One region of the Bradyrhizobium sp. LA2.1 genome, then DNA from elsewhere that is predicted to be linked to it. Evidence: predicted binding sites of a transcription regulator. Region 1 holds the regulator's gene; each other region holds the start of a gene.
What was found. The regulator PhoB, encoded in region 1, activates phosphate uptake and scavenging genes when phosphate is short. The targets are predictions, from matches to a motif close to TGTCATNNANCTGTCAT.
Positions count from the first base shown of each region.

Region 2: a site for PhoB is predicted at 2,601-2,617, ahead of ABIB95_RS34455 (glycerophosphodiester phosphodiesterase family protein). Genes of this name have one in related genera too.
Region 3: a site for PhoB is predicted at 1,334-1,350, ahead of phnF (phosphonate metabolism transcriptional regulator PhnF). Genes of this name have one in related genera too.

Region 1 covers NZ_JBEPQI010000006.1:263,047-268,841, reverse strand. The annotation lists gene argF (ornithine carbamoyltransferase) at 1-117, opposite strand, end outside; gene ABIB95_RS13895 (aspartate aminotransferase family protein) at 117-1,325, opposite strand; gene ABIB95_RS13890 (GcrA family cell cycle regulator) at 1,782-2,294, shown strand; gene phoB (phosphate regulon transcriptional regulator PhoB) at 2,531-3,238, opposite strand; gene phoU (phosphate signaling complex protein PhoU) at 3,254-3,970, opposite strand; gene pstB (phosphate ABC transporter ATP-binding protein PstB) at 3,982-4,803, opposite strand; gene pstA (phosphate ABC transporter permease PstA) at 4,800-5,645, opposite strand; gene pstC (phosphate ABC transporter permease subunit PstC) at 5,647-5,795, opposite strand, start outside.
Region 2 covers NZ_JBEPQI010000023.1:62,481-68,275, reverse strand. The annotation lists gene pdhA (pyruvate dehydrogenase (acetyl-transferring) E1 component subunit alpha) at 1-881, opposite strand, end outside; gene ABIB95_RS34460 (glycerophosphodiester phosphodiesterase family protein) at 1,136-1,660, opposite strand; gene ABIB95_RS34455 (glycerophosphodiester phosphodiesterase family protein) at 1,666-2,484, opposite strand; gene adh (aldehyde dehydrogenase) at 2,691-4,208, opposite strand; gene ABIB95_RS34445 (GAF domain-containing protein) at 4,519-5,478, opposite strand; gene ABIB95_RS34440 (FtsB family cell division protein) at 5,695-5,795, opposite strand, start outside.
Region 3 covers NZ_JBEPQI010000006.1:429,061-434,855, reverse strand. The annotation lists gene ABIB95_RS14690 (carbon-phosphorus lyase complex subunit) at 1-183, opposite strand, end outside; gene phnH (phosphonate C-P lyase system protein PhnH) at 188-796, opposite strand; gene phnG (phosphonate C-P lyase system protein PhnG) at 801-1,265, opposite strand; gene phnF (phosphonate metabolism transcriptional regulator PhnF) at 1,385-2,116, shown strand; gene phnE (phosphonate ABC transporter, permease protein PhnE) at 2,243-3,091, opposite strand; gene phnE (phosphonate ABC transporter, permease protein PhnE) at 3,088-3,972, opposite strand; gene phnD (phosphonate ABC transporter substrate-binding protein) at 4,049-4,984, opposite strand; gene phnC (phosphonate ABC transporter ATP-binding protein) at 5,044-5,795, opposite strand, start outside.

The sequences.
Region 1 (5,795 bases):
CACCGGCTGGTGCGCTTTCTGCTTCGCCTTCATGGCGGAGGAGGCCGCGAGCATGCTCTTGAGCTCCGACAACGGGAGCTCGTTGATATCCAGAAAGTGCTTCGGGGACTTGCTCATCAGCTCGCCGCCCGCTTGGTCTGACTGGACGAGATCGCGGCGCAGGCGCGCTCGAGCCGCCCGACGCTGTCCTCGATCTCGGCTTCGGTGACGATCAAAGGCGGCAGGAAGCGCACGACATTGTCGCCGGCGCCGACCGTGAGCAGTTTTTCGTTGCGCAATGCCGCTCCGAGATCGCCTGACGGCACCACGGCCTTGATGCCGATCAGAAGGCCTTCGCCGCGCACTTCGCTGACGATGTCAGGATAACGATCGATCACGGAGGCGAGCTTCTGCTTGAGCAGCAGCGACATCTTCTGCACGTGGTCGAAGAAGCCGGGCTTGAGCATGACGTCGAGCACAGCGTTGGCAGCCGAGATCGCGAGCGGATTGCCGCCGAAGGTCGAACCGTGCGAGCCGGGCCCCATGCCGGCAGCCGCGTCCGCGGTCGCCAGCACCGCGCCGATCGGGAAGCCGCCACCGAGCGCTTTGGCCAGCGACATCACGTCAGGCGTGACGCCGGTGCGGCGATGCGCGAACAGATCGCCGGTGCGGCCCATGCCGGTCTGCACCTCGTCGAACGCGAGCAGCAGGCCCTTCTCATCGCAGAGCTGGCGCAACGCCCTCAGGAAGGCGGGCGTTGCCGAACGCACGCCGCCCTCGCCCTGGATCGGCTCGATCAGGATGCCGGCGGTCTGCGGACCGATCGCCTTCTTGACGGCTTCGACATCGCCATGCGGGACCTGGTCGAAGCCGTCCATCGGCGGGCCAAACCCTTCGAGATATTTTGCCGAACCGGTCGCGGCGAGCGTTGCCAGCGTGCGGCCGTGGAAGGCGCCTTCGAAGGTGATGATGCGGTAACGTTCCGGATGACCCTTGGAGAAGTGATGATGGCGGACGAGCTTGATCACACCTTCCAGCGCTTCGGCGCCGGAATTGCAGAAGAACACGAAGTCCGCGAAGCTTTCGTTGCACAGACGCGCGGCGAGCTTCTCGCCGTCCGGGCTCTGGAACAGGTTCGACATATGCCAGAGTTTGGTGGCCTGCTCCTGCAACGCCTTGACCAACGCAGGATGAGCATGGCCGAGCGCATTCACCGCCACGCCCGAGGTGAAATCGAGATAGCGATCGCCATTGGTCGCAATCAGCCAGCAGCCTTCACCGCGCTCGAAACCGAGGTCGGACCTGGCGAAAACGGGGAGCAAATGCGGCGCTGCGCTGTTAGTCATGACGATCACTTGAATGTTGCGGACGGTGTGAGCGTGCATTGCGCAACGCACCATTGACCGGCCCGGAAAACGAAACGTGCCGCCTTTTAAGGGCGGCACGTGTGACTATCTTATGCCTGGTGAAACCGGTGTCAATGCCGCCCGGAAAGCCTCGCGAAACGCAAAATCCGTAGTCTTGCGGTGGCGATTTTGCGTATTTCCGCCACGGAACATGTGGAAGCGAGTCGGCGGACTCTTGCGCGTGAGTCACGCCATATTGTAGCGTTTGGCTTGTCAGATACGACATCTCGTGCAGCAGTTCTGATCCTCTAAGTCCTCATGTACCGGCGTAAGCGTTCGGGCGCATCTGGTGCGCCCGGCGAGCCTTAAGGGATTCTGGCGGCACGGGTTTTTCGAAGCTTAGGCATTCGCCGTGCGGCCGCCAGGATGGCAGGCGCCGGCGAAGGAAAGGGTGCAATGACCGTTTTGACCTGGTCGGATGATCGCGTCGAGCAGCTGAAAAAGCTCTGGGAGGCCGGACTTTCGGCCAGCCAGATCGCCGCTGAACTCGGCAATGTGACCCGCAATGCCGTAATCGGCAAAGTGCACCGGCTCGGCCTGTCGGGCCGCGCCAAGAGCCCTTCATCGGCAGCGCCGCGGCCGCGCAAGGCGCGTCCGGCGCAGCACATGATGCGGGTGACACGCCCGATCGCACGCGGCAACACCGCGCTGGCGCAGGCCTTCGAAGTCGAGGTCGAGGCCGAACCGGTCACCTACGACAACGTCGTGCCGATGAGCCAGCGGCTGTCGCTGCTGGAGCTGAACGAGGCGACCTGCCACTGGCCGGTCGGCGATCCCTCGAGCCCGGATTTCTTCTTCTGCGGCGGCAAGGCGCTCTCCGGCCTGCCCTACTGCGCCCAGCACTCGCGCGTGGCGTATCAGCCCGCGGCCGAGCGCCGGCGCGCGCCGGCGAAGCCGGGTCCGCGCTGAAGTCGTTCTGAGCTCAGACAAGGAGCCGTCACACGATGACGGCTCAGCAAATCCGATGTCGTCCCGGACAAGCGCGCCTCAAGCGCGCGCTGATCCGGACCCCCTAACCACCGCAAGATGTGGCTACGGGGACTCGGAGTTACCTTTTCGCACAATAATCACTCGCGGTGGGCGTCCTGGACCCGCGCTTACGCTTGTCCGGGACGACACCGAGAGATGGCCGCAGCTCACCGAGCTTACGCCTGCTCCGCCTTCGCAAAGCGATCGTCCAGTGCGTAGCCCGCGCCGCGGACGGTGCGGATCGGGTCCTGCTCGCGGCCGAGATTGAGCAGCTTGCGCAGGCGGCCGATATGGACGTCGACGGTGCGCTCGTCGATGTAGATGTCACGGCCCCAGACGCTGTCGAGCAGCTGCTCGCGCGAGAACACGCGGCCGGGATGCTCCAGGAAGAACTCCAGCAGGCGATATTCGGTCGGACCGAGATCGATCGGCCGGCCCGAGCGCGCCACGCGGCGCTTGTCGCGGTCGAGCTCGATGTCGCCATAGGCGAGCACGGTGGCGAGCCGCTCCGGGCTGGCGCGCCTGAGCAGGCCCTTCACGCGTGCCAGCAGCTCCGGCACCGAGAACGGCTTGACGATGTAGTCGTCGGCGCCGGTCGCAAGGCCCCGCACCCGCTCGCTCTCCTCGCCGCGCGCGGTGAGCATGATGATCGGGAGCTGCTTGGTCTCGGGCCGGGTGCGCAGCCGCCGGCACAGCTCGATGCCGGAGAGGCCCGGCAGCATCCAGTCGAGCACGATCAAATCGGGGATATGCTCCTTGAGGCGGGTGTCGGCATCGTCGCCGCGCATCACCGTCTCGACGTCATAGCCGTCGCCTTCGAGGTTGTAGCGGAGAAGCTCGGTGAGAGCTTCCTCGTCCTCAACCACCATAATGCGTGCGCCCATGGTGTTCGTCGCTCCTTAAGTGTTCGGGACCGTCGTGGCGAAAGTCGTCATGTCGCCCTTCGGCCGCTTGTCGGTGATCGCCTGGCCCTCGATCATGTAGAACACGGTCTCGGCGATGTTGGTGGCGTGGTCACCGATGCGCTCGATGTTCTTGGCGCAGAACATCAGGTGGATGCAGAACGAGATGTTGCGCGGATCCTCCATCATGTAGGTGAGGAGCTCGCGGAACAGCGAGGTGCAGATGGCGTCGACTTCCTCGTCGCCCTTCCACACCGCCATCGCCGCCGGCAGATCGTGCGCGGCATAGGCGTCCAGCACCGACTTGACCTGCTGCTGCACGAGATCGGTCATGTGCTCCAGGCCGCGGAACAGCTTGAGCGGATGGAAATCCGTCTCCAGCGCCGCGACGCGCTTGCCCATGTTCTTGGCGAGGTCGCCGATCCGCTCGAGATCGGTGGCGACGCGCATGGCGCCGACGATCTCGCGCAGATCCACCGCCATCGGCTGGCGGCGCGCGATGGTGAGAACGGCGCGCTCCTCGATCTTCTTCTGGAGCGCGTCGAGCTCGGTGTCGATGGTGACCACGCGCTGGCCGAGCGCGACGTCGCGGCGGATCAGCGCGTCGACGGAATCGACGATCATGCGCTCGGCGATGCCGCCCATCTCGGCGACCAGGCGCGTGAGCTCCTGGAGGTCGGTGTCGAAGGCCTTTGCGGTATGTTCAGAACCCATGTTCCGTCTCCTCAGCCGAACCGGCCGGTGATGTAATCCTGCGTGCGCCGGTCGGTCGGCGACGTGAAGATCTTGCTGGTGTCGTCGAACTCGATCAGCTCGCCGAGATACATGAAGGCGGTCTTGTCGGAGACGCGCGCCGCCTGCTGCATGTTGTGGGTGACGATCGCGATCGTGTAGTTCTCGGACAGTTCCTGGATCAGCTCCTCGACCTTGGCGGTCGAGATCGGGTCGAGCGCCGAGCAGGGCTCGTCGAACAAGATCACCTCGGGCCGCACCGCGACCGTGCGGGCGATGCAGAGGCGCTGCTGCTGGCCGCCGGAGAGCGACAGGCCGGAGGCGTTGAGCTTGTCCTTGACCTCGTTCCACAGCGCGCCGCCGCGCAGCGCCTTCTCGACGCGGTCGTCCATCTCGGACTTCGAGATCTTCTCGTAAAGGCGGATGCCGAAGGCGATGTTCTCGTAGATCGTCATCGGGAACGGCGTCGGCTTCTGGAACACCATGCCGACGCGGGCGCGCAGCAGATTGAGGTCCAGCTTGGGGTCGAGGACGTTGGTCTGGTCGAGCATGAGCTGACCGGTGACGCGCTGGCCCGGATAGAGGTCGTACATCCGATTGAAGATGCGCAGCAGGGTCGACTTGCCGCAGCCCGACGGGCCGATGAACGCCGTGACGCGGTTGGTACCGAGCGCCAGATTGATGTTCTTCAGCGCGTGGTGCTCGCCGTAATAGAAATTGAGGTTGCGCACCGTCACCTTGGCCGGAGCTTCGGGCAGCACCGGCGCTTGGGGCAAACCACCGGCCGCGCTCATCGATACGGAAAGATCACTCATTTTGCGGTCCTCTCGGCGCTCAGAATGCGCGCGCCAATATTCAGGGCAAGAACGGTCAGGGTGATGAGCAGCGCGCCGCTCCAGGCGAGCTGCTTCCAGTAGGCGTAGGGGCTCTGCACGAAATTGTTGATGGTGACCGGCAAGTTCGCCATCGTCTTGTTCAGACCCAGGCTGAAGAACTGGTTCGACAGCGCGGTGAAGAGCAGCGGCGCGGTCTCGCCGGCGACGCGGGCGGTGGCCAGCATCACGCCGGTGATGAGGCCCGAGCGCGCCGCGCGATAGGCGATGCGCTTGATCACCAGCGAGCGCGGCAGGCCGAGCGCCGAGGCCGCCTCACGCAGTGCGTTCGGCACCAGCAGCAGCATGTCCTCGGTCGTGCGCAGCACCACCGGGATGACGATCACCGCAAGCGCGAGGCAGCCGGCAATCGCCGAGAAGCCGCGCATCGGCACCACCACCGCACCATAGATGAACAGGCCGATGATGATCGAGGGCGCCGAGAGCAGGATGTCGTTGATGAAGCGGATCACCGAGGTCAGGCGGTCGTTGCGGCCGTACTCGGCGAGATAGGTGCCGGCGAACAGACCGAGCGGCGCGCCGATGCCGACGCCGAGCACGGTCATGATGATCGAACCCACGATGGCGTTGCGCAGGCCGCCCTCGGTCGAGCCCGGAGGCGGCGTGTCCGCAACGAAGAGCTCCAGGTTCAGGCCGGCAATGCCGTTGTAGAGCAGCGTCATCAGAATCAGCGCGAGCCATGTGACGCCGAAGGCAGCGGCAGCCAGGCAGAGCACACGGATGACGATGTCCATGCGGCGGCGGCGTGCGTAGATCGGGTTCATGTTACTTCCCCGCCTTCTTTTCAAGACGCATCAGCATCAACCGTGCAGCCGCGAGCACGAAGAATGTCAGCACGAACAGCAGCAGGCCGAGCAGGATCAGGCCGGACTGGTGCAGGCCGTCGCTCTCGGCGAACTCCGATGCGATCGCCG
Region 2 (5,795 bases), on a different contig from region 1:
CGGTTGCGCACCTGCTCGATCGGGTCCTGATCGTGGCGGACTTTTTCGACCTCTTCGCGCGTTCTGTACTTGGCGGGGTCGGACATCGAGTGGCCGCGATAGCGGTAGGTCTGCATCTCCAGGATGAAGGGGCCCTTGCCGGCACGGCACCAGGCCGCCGCCTCCTCGCCCGCGGCCTTCACGGCGCGGACGTCCATGCCGTCGACCTGCATGCCGGGGATATTGAAGGACGCGCCGCGCTTGGAGAAATCCTGCTGCGCCGAAGCGCGCGACACCGAGGTGCCCATGGCGTAGCGGTTGTTCTCGATGACGTAGATCACCGGCAGCTTCCAGAGCTCCGCCATGTTGAAGCTCTCATAGACCTGGCCCTGGTTGGCCGCGCCGTCGCCGAAATAGGTGACGCTGACATTGTCGTTACCACGATAGTGGTTGGCGAAGGCCAGACCCGTGCCGAGCGAGACCTGGGCGCCGACGATGCCGTGGCCGCCGTAGAAGTGCTTCTCCTTGCTGAACATGTGCATGGAGCCGCCCTTGCCCTTGGAATAGCCGCCGCGCCGGCCGGTGAGCTCGGCCATGACGCCGTTGGCCTCCATGCCGGTGGCGAGCATATGACCGTGGTCGCGATAGCCGGTGATGACCTGATCGCCCTGCTTCAGGGCCATCTGCATGCCGACCACCACGGCCTCCTGGCCGATATAGAGGTGGCAGAAGCCGCCGATCGCGCCCATGCCGTAGAGCTGGCCGGCCTTTTCCTCGAACCGCCGGATCAGGAGCATGTCGCGGAGCGCTTTGAGCTCCTGCTCTCTGGTGAATTCCGGGGGCGAACCGCCGTCGGTCTTGTCCTGTGGAGTGCTTGCGGCGGCTTTCTTGGGTGCGGCCATGGGAATTCCGGGTCAGAGAAAACTTCAGCCCTCTCTAACCCAAGTCAAACGCCCTTGGAAAGGACCGCGGCGGCATGGCGCGACTTTCATTATGCCGCACTGCAACGTGACCGAAACTTTGCAAAACCTTTGGCGGCGATCGGGCAACTTTAGCTCACCGGTCAGCGAAGGGAACGTGAGCAGCCAACGCAGAGAAATCGGACGCGCTGTTTTGTATCCGAAATCCCACGCGCGTCCGATTCGCCGTGCCAGCCTTACCAGCCCAACTCGCGCAAATACGCCGCACGGGCGGCAACGCCGGTATGCGTGAAGTCGCTGAAGACCCCATCGACGCCGAGCCGGTAGAATTTGAGATATTCAAGGCTCGGGTCGCCGCGATAGTCGGCGGCAAGATACTTCTTCTCATTCCGAAACGTGAAGACATGGACAAAAAGACCGAGCTTGTGCGCGTCCGCGACAAGGCTGGTCGCGTCCTGCGTCGAAGCCTCCGGCGTCGATCCCTTGTAGGGCGTGCCGTCGGCATTGCTGTCCTTCCACGGCGCGATCTTGAGCGGAACGATATAGGCCTTCCACGGACCGATGCCCTCGGCATAGGTCTTGATCTCGGCAAGCCCCTCGGGCGTCAGCATCGCATCGTACAGGCGGGCCTCGCCCGCAACCGTCCAGTCGAACGGGCGCGAATTCGTGATGTTGTTGAGGAGAACCTTGCCGGTTTTGAAGTCGATTCCGTTGCCGTCGACGAGTTGGACCTGCCGCGTCTGAAGGCCGTGGCTGCGCATATATTTCAGGCTGCCGGGTTCGAAGCGACCAGGATGGGAGCGTCCTTGGTATTGAGGCCGTTGTCGCCAATGATCTTGATCAGGGCATCCTCGAGCGGACGGCTACCGGCCGCGCCGCAGCCATTGGCGATCGCCTGGGCATTGTTCCAGGTCGGGTTCTTGGTTTCGGGATAGACGAGGATGGTCCGCCCGGTCTCCTTGCTCTTGACCTTGGCGATGTCGATGACGTCCTGGAAGCTGATGATCGGGAGCTTGCCGTTGAAGACTTTCGGCCGCTCGTTGGCCGCGTCATAGGTGGTGCCGCCGATCCATTGCTTCAGCTCGGCCATGGTGAAATCGCTGATCGACCAATCGTTGGTATGATCCTCGCCGTCCACGATCAGCGACTTCAGCACCGATTTGGGATCGGCCGGGTCGCTGAGATCCGTCAGGTAGTCGGCAGGCACGCCGGTGGCCGGCGGGGCCTTGACGCGCACACCGGCCACGGTGCGCTTGCGGGCGGCGACGGCCGCATTGGTCTTCGCCACCTCGGCAATGTTGGTGTTGTCGCTCAGCCAGGGGTTATGACGCACGACCAGAACGCAATCCTTGGTCAGGTGCAAATCCTCTTCGAGCGCATCGGTCCCGAGCGCCGCGGCGAGGTCGTACGACGCCTCGGTCTCTTCAGGTACCAGGCCCGGCAGGCCGCGATGGCCAAGGACCAGCGGCACCTTTCCATCGACGGTCAGGAAGGGCTTGGCGCCGGCTGGCGCCGGACCGGACTGTGCAAAGGCCATCGACAGGGGCAGCACCGCCGCGCCGAACAGCATCGCTGCGACACCCATTTTCCGTCCTGAACGACTGTTCCGCATCACCAAGCCTCCGTCTTTGCCCGGCATCGCTTCGAATGCCGCGGGCGCCGAACCGGATACGGTCGGCGCTGTCGTATTGTCTCAAGACTCTGACAGACGGATGACGGCGGAGAGGGCGGCGCAAGGTTGCACCGCCCTCTCCTACCCCATCAGATCTTGCCCAATCAGATCTTGCCCGATCAGAAGAAACCAAGCTTCTTGGGGCTGTAGCTGACCAGGAGATTCTTGGTCTGCTGGTAGTGATCGAGCATCATCTTGTGGGTCTCGCGACCGACGCCCGACTGCTTGTAGCCGCCGAACGCGGCATGCGCAGGATACGCATGGTAGCAGTTGGTCCAGACCCGTCCGGCCTGGATGGCCCGGCCGAAGCGGTAGCAGCGGTTGGCATCGCGACTCCAGACGCCGGCCCCCAGGCCATAGAGCGTGTCGTTGGCGATCGCGAGCGCTTCGTCATCGGTCTTGAAGGTCGTGACCGAGACGACGGGACCAAAGATCTCCTCCTGGAAGATTCGCATCTTGTTGTGGCCCTCGAACACCGTCGGCTGGACGTAGAAGCCGCCGGAAAGATCGCCGCCGAGCTCGGCACGACCGCCGCCGGCCAGCACCTTGGCGCCCTCCTGCTTGCCGATGTCGATATAGGAGAGGATCTTGGCGAGCTGTTCGCTAGATGCCTGCGCGCCGATCATGGTGTCGGCCGCACGCGGGTCGCCCTGCTTGATCGCGGCGACGCGCTTCAGCGCCCGCTCCATGAAGCGGTCATAGATATCGGCGTGGACCAGCGCCCGGCTCGGACAGGTGCAGACCTCGCCCTGGTTCAGCGCGAACATCACAAAGCCTTCGATCGCCTTGTCGAAGAAGTCGTCGTCCTCGGCGGTGACGTCGTTGAAGAAGATGTTCGGCGACTTGCCGCCGAGCTCCAGCGTGACCGGGATCAGGTTCTGGCTGGCATATTGCATGATCAGCCGGCCCGTCGTGGTCTCGCCGGTGAAGGCGATTTTCGCGATCCGCGGGCTGGACGCGAGCGGCTTGCCGGCTTCGAGGCCAAAGCCATTGACGATGTTGAGAACGCCGGGCGGCAGGAGATCGCCGATGATCTCGGCCCAGACCATGATCGAGGCCGGAGTCTGCTCGGCCGGCTTGAGCACGACGCAATTGCCGGCGGCGAGCGCCGGCGCGAGCTTCCAGCAGGCCATCAGCAGCGGGAAGTTCCAGGGGATGATCTGGCCGACCACGCCGAGCGGTTCGTGGAAATGATAGGCGATGGTGTCGTGGTCGATCTCGCCGATCGAGCCTTCCTGTGCGCGCACCACGCCGGCGAAATACCGGAAATGATCGATCGCGAGTGGCAGGTCGGCGGCGCGGGTCTCGCGGATCGGCTTGCCGTTGTCCCAGGTCTCGGCAATCGCAAGGCGCTCCAGATTCTCTTCCATCCGGTCGGCGATCCGGTTCAGGATCGCGGCGCGCTCGGCGACGCTGGTGCGTCCCCAGGCGCCCTTGGCGGCGTGCGCCGCATCGAGGGCGGCCTCGACGTCCTGCGCGTCGGAACGCGCGATCTTGCAGACGATCTGGCCGTTCACCGGCGAGGCGTTGTCAAAGTACTTGCCGGAGATTGGCGCGACGAATTTGCCGCCGATGAAATTGTCATAGCGTTCGGCGAAGGGAACCTGGGTGACGCCGAGGAATTCCACCTTGTTCATTGATCACTCCCGATGTTTGCTGTTTGCGCAATTCGTCGCGTGTTCACGACTTGCGCCGACGATGTCGCGGGAGCGTTTTTCTGTCAGCCCGGGCGTGAGCGATGGCCGGCCCGACCTGTCGCAGTTCTGCGACAGGTGACGCAGCTGCCCCCACACACTCAGCCCTCATCCTGAGGAGCGCGCTCTTGCGCGCGTCTCGAAGGATGGCCGCGGGCACAGCCAGGTCTGCATGGGTTCGAGACGGCCGCTTCGCGGCCTCCTCACCATGAGGGTTGAGTTGGTGGGCGCGGAAGAAAAACAGAGCCGCAGCTCAGTGCTTCAGCTCGAACCGCTTCAGCTTCCTGTGCAGCGTGGCGCGGCTGACGCCAAGGGCTTTGGCGGCGGCCGAAACATTGCCGTCCGCGCGCAGCAGCGCCCGCTGCAACACCGCGCGCTGGCCGCCCGCAAGATGGTCATGCGCGGGTTCGCCGCCGAGGAGGTCAACCGCGGGCACCGGCTGCAAGGGACGGCCGGGCGCAATCCCGAGTCCCACCCGCGCGGACCGGGTCGCGCCGATCACGAGATCATCCGCATCGACCGCGACGAGGCCGCCGGTCTGGCCGTCAGCGCCTTGCGTCAGCACGATGCGGGCATGGGCGAAGGCGCGGCGAAACAGATCAGCTTCGATGCGCCTTGCCGCCTCACCTGCCGCGAGCGCAATCAGATTGGAAAACGCATCGGTCCGGTCGGCGCGGCAGGAGGAGACATCGAGCACGCCTGCAAACGCCGCCTCGTGGTCGTAGATCGGAACGGCGGTGCAGCTCAGAAGCGTGTTGCGGGTGAAGAAATGCTGATCGCGGTCGATCGTCAGCGGGCGCTGCTCGACGACGCAGGTGCCGATGCCGTTGGTGCCTTCATGCTCCTCGCTCCAGAGCGCGCCGGTCCACAGGCCCCAGGATTGGAACGTCGCATCGTCCACCGCCGTGCCGCGGCGGTCGACCGGCACGCCCGCGCCGTCGGCGAGCAGCACGCAGCAGCCGCTCGCGCCGACCGCCTGATAGAGCCGGTCCATCGCGCCTTGCGCGGCGGCGAGCAGCGGCGCGACGCGCTCGCGCGCCTGCCGCAACTCGACATCACTCAACCGCATCGGCGCGCTGCGGCCGGCTGGATCGAGATGATGCAATCGGGACGAACGGCGCCATGAGGCCACCAGCGCGGAGCGCGCGGCCTGGCCTGACGCAATGGCGGCCTCGACGCGGGCCGCGTGATGCCGGGACATTGGCCCATTCATCACTGTTTCCTCCGGGTGGCAGTCTAGGCTGCACCGGCATGGCCCGGTTGATCTGCGTCAACTCAGGCAGACGGCGGCAGAAGCCATGGGGCCGTTGCTGCGTTGCCGTCAAGGCGGCAGCCCGGTTCCAAGCCTAAGACTTTCGGTAGAATTGCTACACGGTTGCGGGATTTCGGCAGCGGCTTTCGATGCCGGTTTCGAATGCAGCGGAAAGCGCTACTTCGCCGGGATCATCCGAACGAGATCGTGCGGATTGACATAGTCGAGCTGATAGCGCGCCCGCTCGTCCAGCATGTCAGGATCGATCCGCGATGTCC
Region 3 (5,795 bases), 170 kb from region 1:
CGCCGCGAGCTCTCGGTCGTAGAGCGACCCTTCGCTCATGACGCGGTCCACGGCGAGGCCAAGCTGCTCCGAGATCTGATCCAGCGTGACCTCGGAAACGCTCTGGTCGCCACGCCGCGCATTTGCGAGCAGGCGATGGGCGTTCTCGATGGCGCGCTCGCCGCCTTTGACTGCGACATACATGCGACTAGCTTCCCTTGTTCACGACACGCGTGGTGCGCGGGATCGCAACCACGGCATCATCGGCGACCAGCACCAAATCGATGCCGCGCGGAAACAGCGCCTCGTTGAACCGCAGCCGTTCGAACAGGTCGAAAGGCCTGATCGAGGCCTGAAGCGTCGCGACACCGTCGATGCCGGGGCCACGCAGTTCGAAACTGCGCCCCGAATCCAGGCTCTCGACCTGAAGGATCACCGTGGTCGAACGATCGGGATACTCATTCGTGCCCAGTGCGAAGCGATCGAGCGACGGCAGCGCCGCGCCGTCGCTGATCAGCGCGAAACTCGCGATCGAAGAGTCCTGCACCACCGGCGCGCCGGTGTGGAACTTGATCCATTTCACCACGTCCGACCTCTCCGCCATCCGGGCATCGAGCCAGAGCGGCGTGTCGTGATCGAACAGCGTCAGCGCGATCGCGGCAGTGCCGCGCATCGTTGGCTCGGGCGCTCCCGCCATCGGCACGATGCGCTGGACCGAGCCCGGCCGCGCCATCGCGTCCATGACGGAACGAAAGGTCGATTGCGCCGACAACACCTTGTCGACGAAACCCGGCGGTAGTTCCGCAATCGTGGTCATGGCCTCACCCCTCACCGCGCACCATGGTGTAGAAATCAACCTTCGTCGCGGCGGTCTCGGCGGCCGCCTGCTTGCGCTGGATCATAAGCTGCTCGCGCAACGGCGCGATAACGTCACGCTCCACCGCCTCGCCGAAATCACTGGACTGCGCCAGTGCGTCGCACACCGCGATCAACCGCGCCTTTTCGCCATCGCGCCCCAGCGTGTAGCCGAAGCCGACCTCGCCGCTCGCGAGCCGGACCGCCGCGCGGGACACCGTAGCTTCACCGAGATTGAACGGCGCACCGTCGCCGCCGACCCGGCCGCGCAGCATGACGAGACCGTTTTCCGGCGCGCGCAGCTCCTGATGAGCCGGCAGGGCGAGAGCGCGGAGGCGAGCGGCGATCTCGCCCGCCTCCGCGTGCGCCAGCACGGCCATGGCGGCCTTGCGCTGGACTTGCTGGTTGTTGTGCTGGGTCACCAAATCCACCGAGCTTTTGACAGAACTTGCCGAATCCAAGTTGTCTATGATAATAGACAACTTGATACGGAAGCGCCATGACTGTTTCGTGACAAACGTGTGATTTCTGAAGTAGGCTTCTCGGCGACATGAGCATGCAGGACACAGCCTCTTCGGGCGTCGCGCTGTGGCGCCTCGTTGCCGACGGCATCGAGCGCGGCATCGCCGACGGTCGCTTTGCGGCCGGCGACAAGCTGCCGGGCGAGATGGAGATCGCCGAAACCTATCGCGTGAACCGCCACACCGTGCGGCGCGCGCTGGCCGCGCTTGCCGAGCGCGGCATCGTGCGCGCCGAACGCGGCAGCGGAACCTATGTCGAGGCGCAGCGCCTCGCTTATCCCTTGCGCTCGCGCACTCGCTTCTCCGAGATCGTCGGCGCCGATGGCCGCGAACCGCATGGCCGGCTGATCGAGGCGTCCGGCGACGTCGCGACCCGCGAACTGGCGCGCGAACTGGGATTGAAGGCCGGCGCGCCGCTGGTGCGGATCGAGGCGATCCGCCTCGCCGACCGCACGCCGATCTGCGTCTCCACCACCTGGCTGTCAGCGGAATTGTTCCCGGGCGCGGGCGAGGTGTTCGCCGCGACGCGCTCGATGACGAAACTGCTCGAGCATTACGGCGTCCGCGACTACAGCCGCGGCGCGACCCGGATCACCGCCGGCATCGTGGACGCAACCGATGCTGCGCGGCTCGATCTGCCGCTGGGGCGGCCGATCTTGGTGGTTGACGCGACCGACCACGATCTCGCCGGCAAGCCGCTGGTGACCAAGCACTCGCGCTTTGCAGCGGAGCGGGTGGAGTTTCTGGTGGAGAACGGGTGAGCGGGCGACCACGCAGGGCTCGTAGGGTGGGCAAAGGCGCACTTGCGCCGTGCCCACCATCTCTCCCCGATATCTAAGCAGAAGTGGTGGGCACGCTTCGCTTTGCCCACCCTACGGCGCCGGCGATCAGGCGACAGCTCGCCGCCCAATGATCGCAAAGCGCAGCTTGCTCGAGATGAAATCGATCGCGGCGACGGCGACCAGGATCATCAGGATCAGGAACGACACCCGCTGCCATTCCAGCACGCGGATCTGCTCGGCGAGCTGGAGGCCGATGCCGCCGGCGCCGACGATGCCGATGATCGTTGCCGAGCGCGTGTTGGATTCGATGAAATAGAGCACCTGGCCGGCGATCACGGGCAGCACCTGCGGCAGCAGGCCGAAGCGGATTTCGTGCAAAGCACTGCCGCCGGAGGCGCGGACGCCTTCGACCTGCTTCTGGTCGGCGCCCTCGATCGCCTCCGAGAACAGTTTTCCGAACGCGCCGAAATCCGACACGGCGATGGCGAGCACGCCGGCGAACGGACCAAGCCCGACGACGTTAATCCACACCAGCGCCCAGATCAGGGTGTCGACGCCGCGGATCGAATCCAGGAAACGGCGGACCGGAAAACGCAGGATCTGCGAAGGTATGACGTTGCGCGCGGCCAGCAGGCTGACCGGAAGCGCGAACACCGCCGCCAGCGTCGTGCCGAGCAGCGCGATCGACAGCGTCTCGCCCAGCGCCTTCAGATAGACCGGCAGCGAGGTGCCGGGATCGGGCGGGATCATCATCAGGCTGATCCAGCCGAGCTGGCTCAGCCCTGCAAAGAATCGCGACGGCGAGAAGTCGAGATCGACGAGGCCGTAGACCAGGATCGCAAACGCCGCGACGATCATCGCCGGCATCGCGAGCCGCGCCGAGGCGGGGCGGTCGAACACATCGGGGTAGCGCGCGCGAAGCTCTCGCGTGTCGACCTCCTGCGGCCTCGTCACGTCCGTGCCTCCTTGCCGAACAGACGGCCGCGCAGCCAGCCCGTGGTGATGTCGATGATGAAGACCGTGATGATGATGGTGAGCAGGATGGCACTGACGTCGGAGTAATAGAACTTGCGGATGGCGACGACGAGCTCCTGGCCGATGCCGCCGGCACCGACGAAGCCCATGACCGAGGCCTCGCGGACGTTGATCTCGAAGCGCAGCAGCGCATAGCTGGCATAGCCCGCGGTCACCTGCGGCACGACGGCGAAGCGCATGCAGGAGAGCCAGCTCGCGCCGGTCGAGCGGATGCCTTCGACCGGCTTCATGTCGGCATTCTCGACGATCTCGGAGAACAGCTTGCCGAGCGCGCCGGTGGAGTGGATCGCGATCGCGAGCACGCCGGCCATCGGCCCGAGGCCGAACGCGATCACGAAGATCAGCGCGAAGACGATGCCCGGCACCGTGCGGGCGAATTCGAGCAGGCGGCGCACCACGAAGCGCAGCCAGGGCGACGGCGAGGTGTTCTCGGCCGCGAAGAAATTCAAGGCGAAGGCGAAGGTCGCGCCGATCAGCGTGCCGACATAGGAGATCAGCAGCGTCTCGCCCAGCATCTTCAGCCATTTGCGCCAGCCCCACAGCCACTCGCCGGCATCGGTCCAGACCCGCTGGCCGCTGTCGAGCGTGAGGATGCGGTCGAAATAGCTGATGAAATTGCCGAAATGGGCAAAGAAGGTGCGCAGGTTCACTTCCGCGCCGATCGCGGCAAGAAACAGCGCTGCGGCAAAGATCGCGCCCCCCAACAGGAGTCGGAGCCGCTTGCGCGCGACCGCCTGGCGATAGGCCGCGTTGAGCACGGCGAGCTGCTGCTCGGGGAGGATCGAAACCGCGACGGTCATCTGGCCAGGGAAGGTAGTCGATCAAAGAGAAAGAGCCGGGTCCATCGACCCGGCTCCAGTGCTATCGTCCCGAAACTCAGGACGCCTTCTTCTTACGCAGTGCATCGACGAACTTGATCAGCTCGATCGTGCCATCCCAGTCCTTGGTGGTGGCGGGATGAAAACCCTTCTTCTGGCCGTCCTGGAGGCGATCGAAGGCCGCCTTGTCCTTGGCCGGCGCGTCGAAGAACGCCTTGGCGATCGCCGCCTTGGCATCTTCCGGCAGGTCGGAGTTATAGGCGTAGGGGCCGTTGATGATCGGTGCCGACTTGTGGATGATGCGGAAATCGTCCTTCTTCATCGGCGAGCCGTCGGCATTCTTCAGCATGCCCTTGGTCAGCATCTGCGCCAGCGTGGAATCGTCATCGCTGGTCCACTGGTTGGCCGCAACGTCGACCGTGCCCTGCGCCAGCGCCAGGATCGCGTTCTCGTGGCTGCCGGTGAAGACGACCTTGCTGAAATAGGTGTCGGCATCCGTGATGCCCATCTTGTCGAGCTCGAAGCGCGGCACGTTGTTGCCGGAGGTCGAGTTCGGATCGACGAGGCCGAGGTTCTTGCCCTTGAGCTGATCGACGCTCTTGTAGGGGCTGCTCGCCTTGACGAAGAACACCGAGTAGTAGCCGGTCGAACCGTCGGCGTTGATGTCGTTGGCGAAGGCATCGGTCTTGACGCCGGTCAGGCGGGCGCGGGCGAACGACGCCGAGCCGTAGCTGGCGATATGGATGTTGCCGGCGCGCTGGCCCTCGATGACGGCGGCGTAGTCGTTGGCGATGCGCAGCGTGACCTTCACGCCCAATTCCTTGGAGAGATAGTTCATGAACGGCGCCCAGCGCTCGGTCACGCCCGAGGCGTTTTCCGCCGGAATGACCGCGAAGGTCAGTTCGGGATATTTGGCTTTCCAATCGTCGGCGGAGGCCGAGGTCGTGAACGCGAGCGCGGCGGCGCCGGCAAGAACCAGTCTGCGAGTGATCATGATACCCTCTTCATCGGTTGGGGTCGGTTGACGCAAAAATTGGCAACTACAGGCGCAGCTCAGGCGGCCGCGGCCGTTCCGAGCGCCGGCACACCCTCAGGCGCCGGCACAGGCATTCCGCCCATGACGTCGGTGGCTTCGAGATCGTAGAGCTCGCGCGCGACGTGGTCGGTCAACTCGGCCGGCGCGCCGTCGAACACCACGCGCCCCTGCGCCATGCCGATCAGGCGGTCGCAATAGCTGCGCGCGAGATCGAGCGAATGCAGATTGCAGAGTACGGTGATGCCGAAATGCTTGTTGATGCGCAACAGCGCATCCATCACGATCTTGGTATTGCGCGGGTCGAGCGAGGCGATCGGCTCGTCGGCGAGGATGATGTCGGGCTGCTGCACCAGCGCTCGGGCGATCGCAACACGCTGCTGCTGGCCGCCGGAGAGCTGGTCGGCACGCTGGGCGGCGAGCGAGGCGATATCGAACTGTTCGAGCGCCGACATCGCCAGCGCCTTGTCCTGCTCGGGCCAGGTCTGCGTCAGCGAGCGCCAGGCCGGCATCGTGGCAAGACGCCCCATCAGCACGTTGGTCAGCACGTCGAGCCGGCCGACCAGGTTGAACTGCTGGAAAATCATCGCCGAGCGCGCCCGCCACTGCCGCAGCTCCTTGCCGCGCAGCGCGGTGACGTCGAGGCCGTCGAACAGGATGCGGCCCTGCGTCGGCGTCGCCAGGCGATTGATCATGCGCAGCATGGTCGACTTGCCGGCGCCGGAGCGCCCGATGACACCGACGAAGCCGCCGGGGGAGATTTGAAACGAAG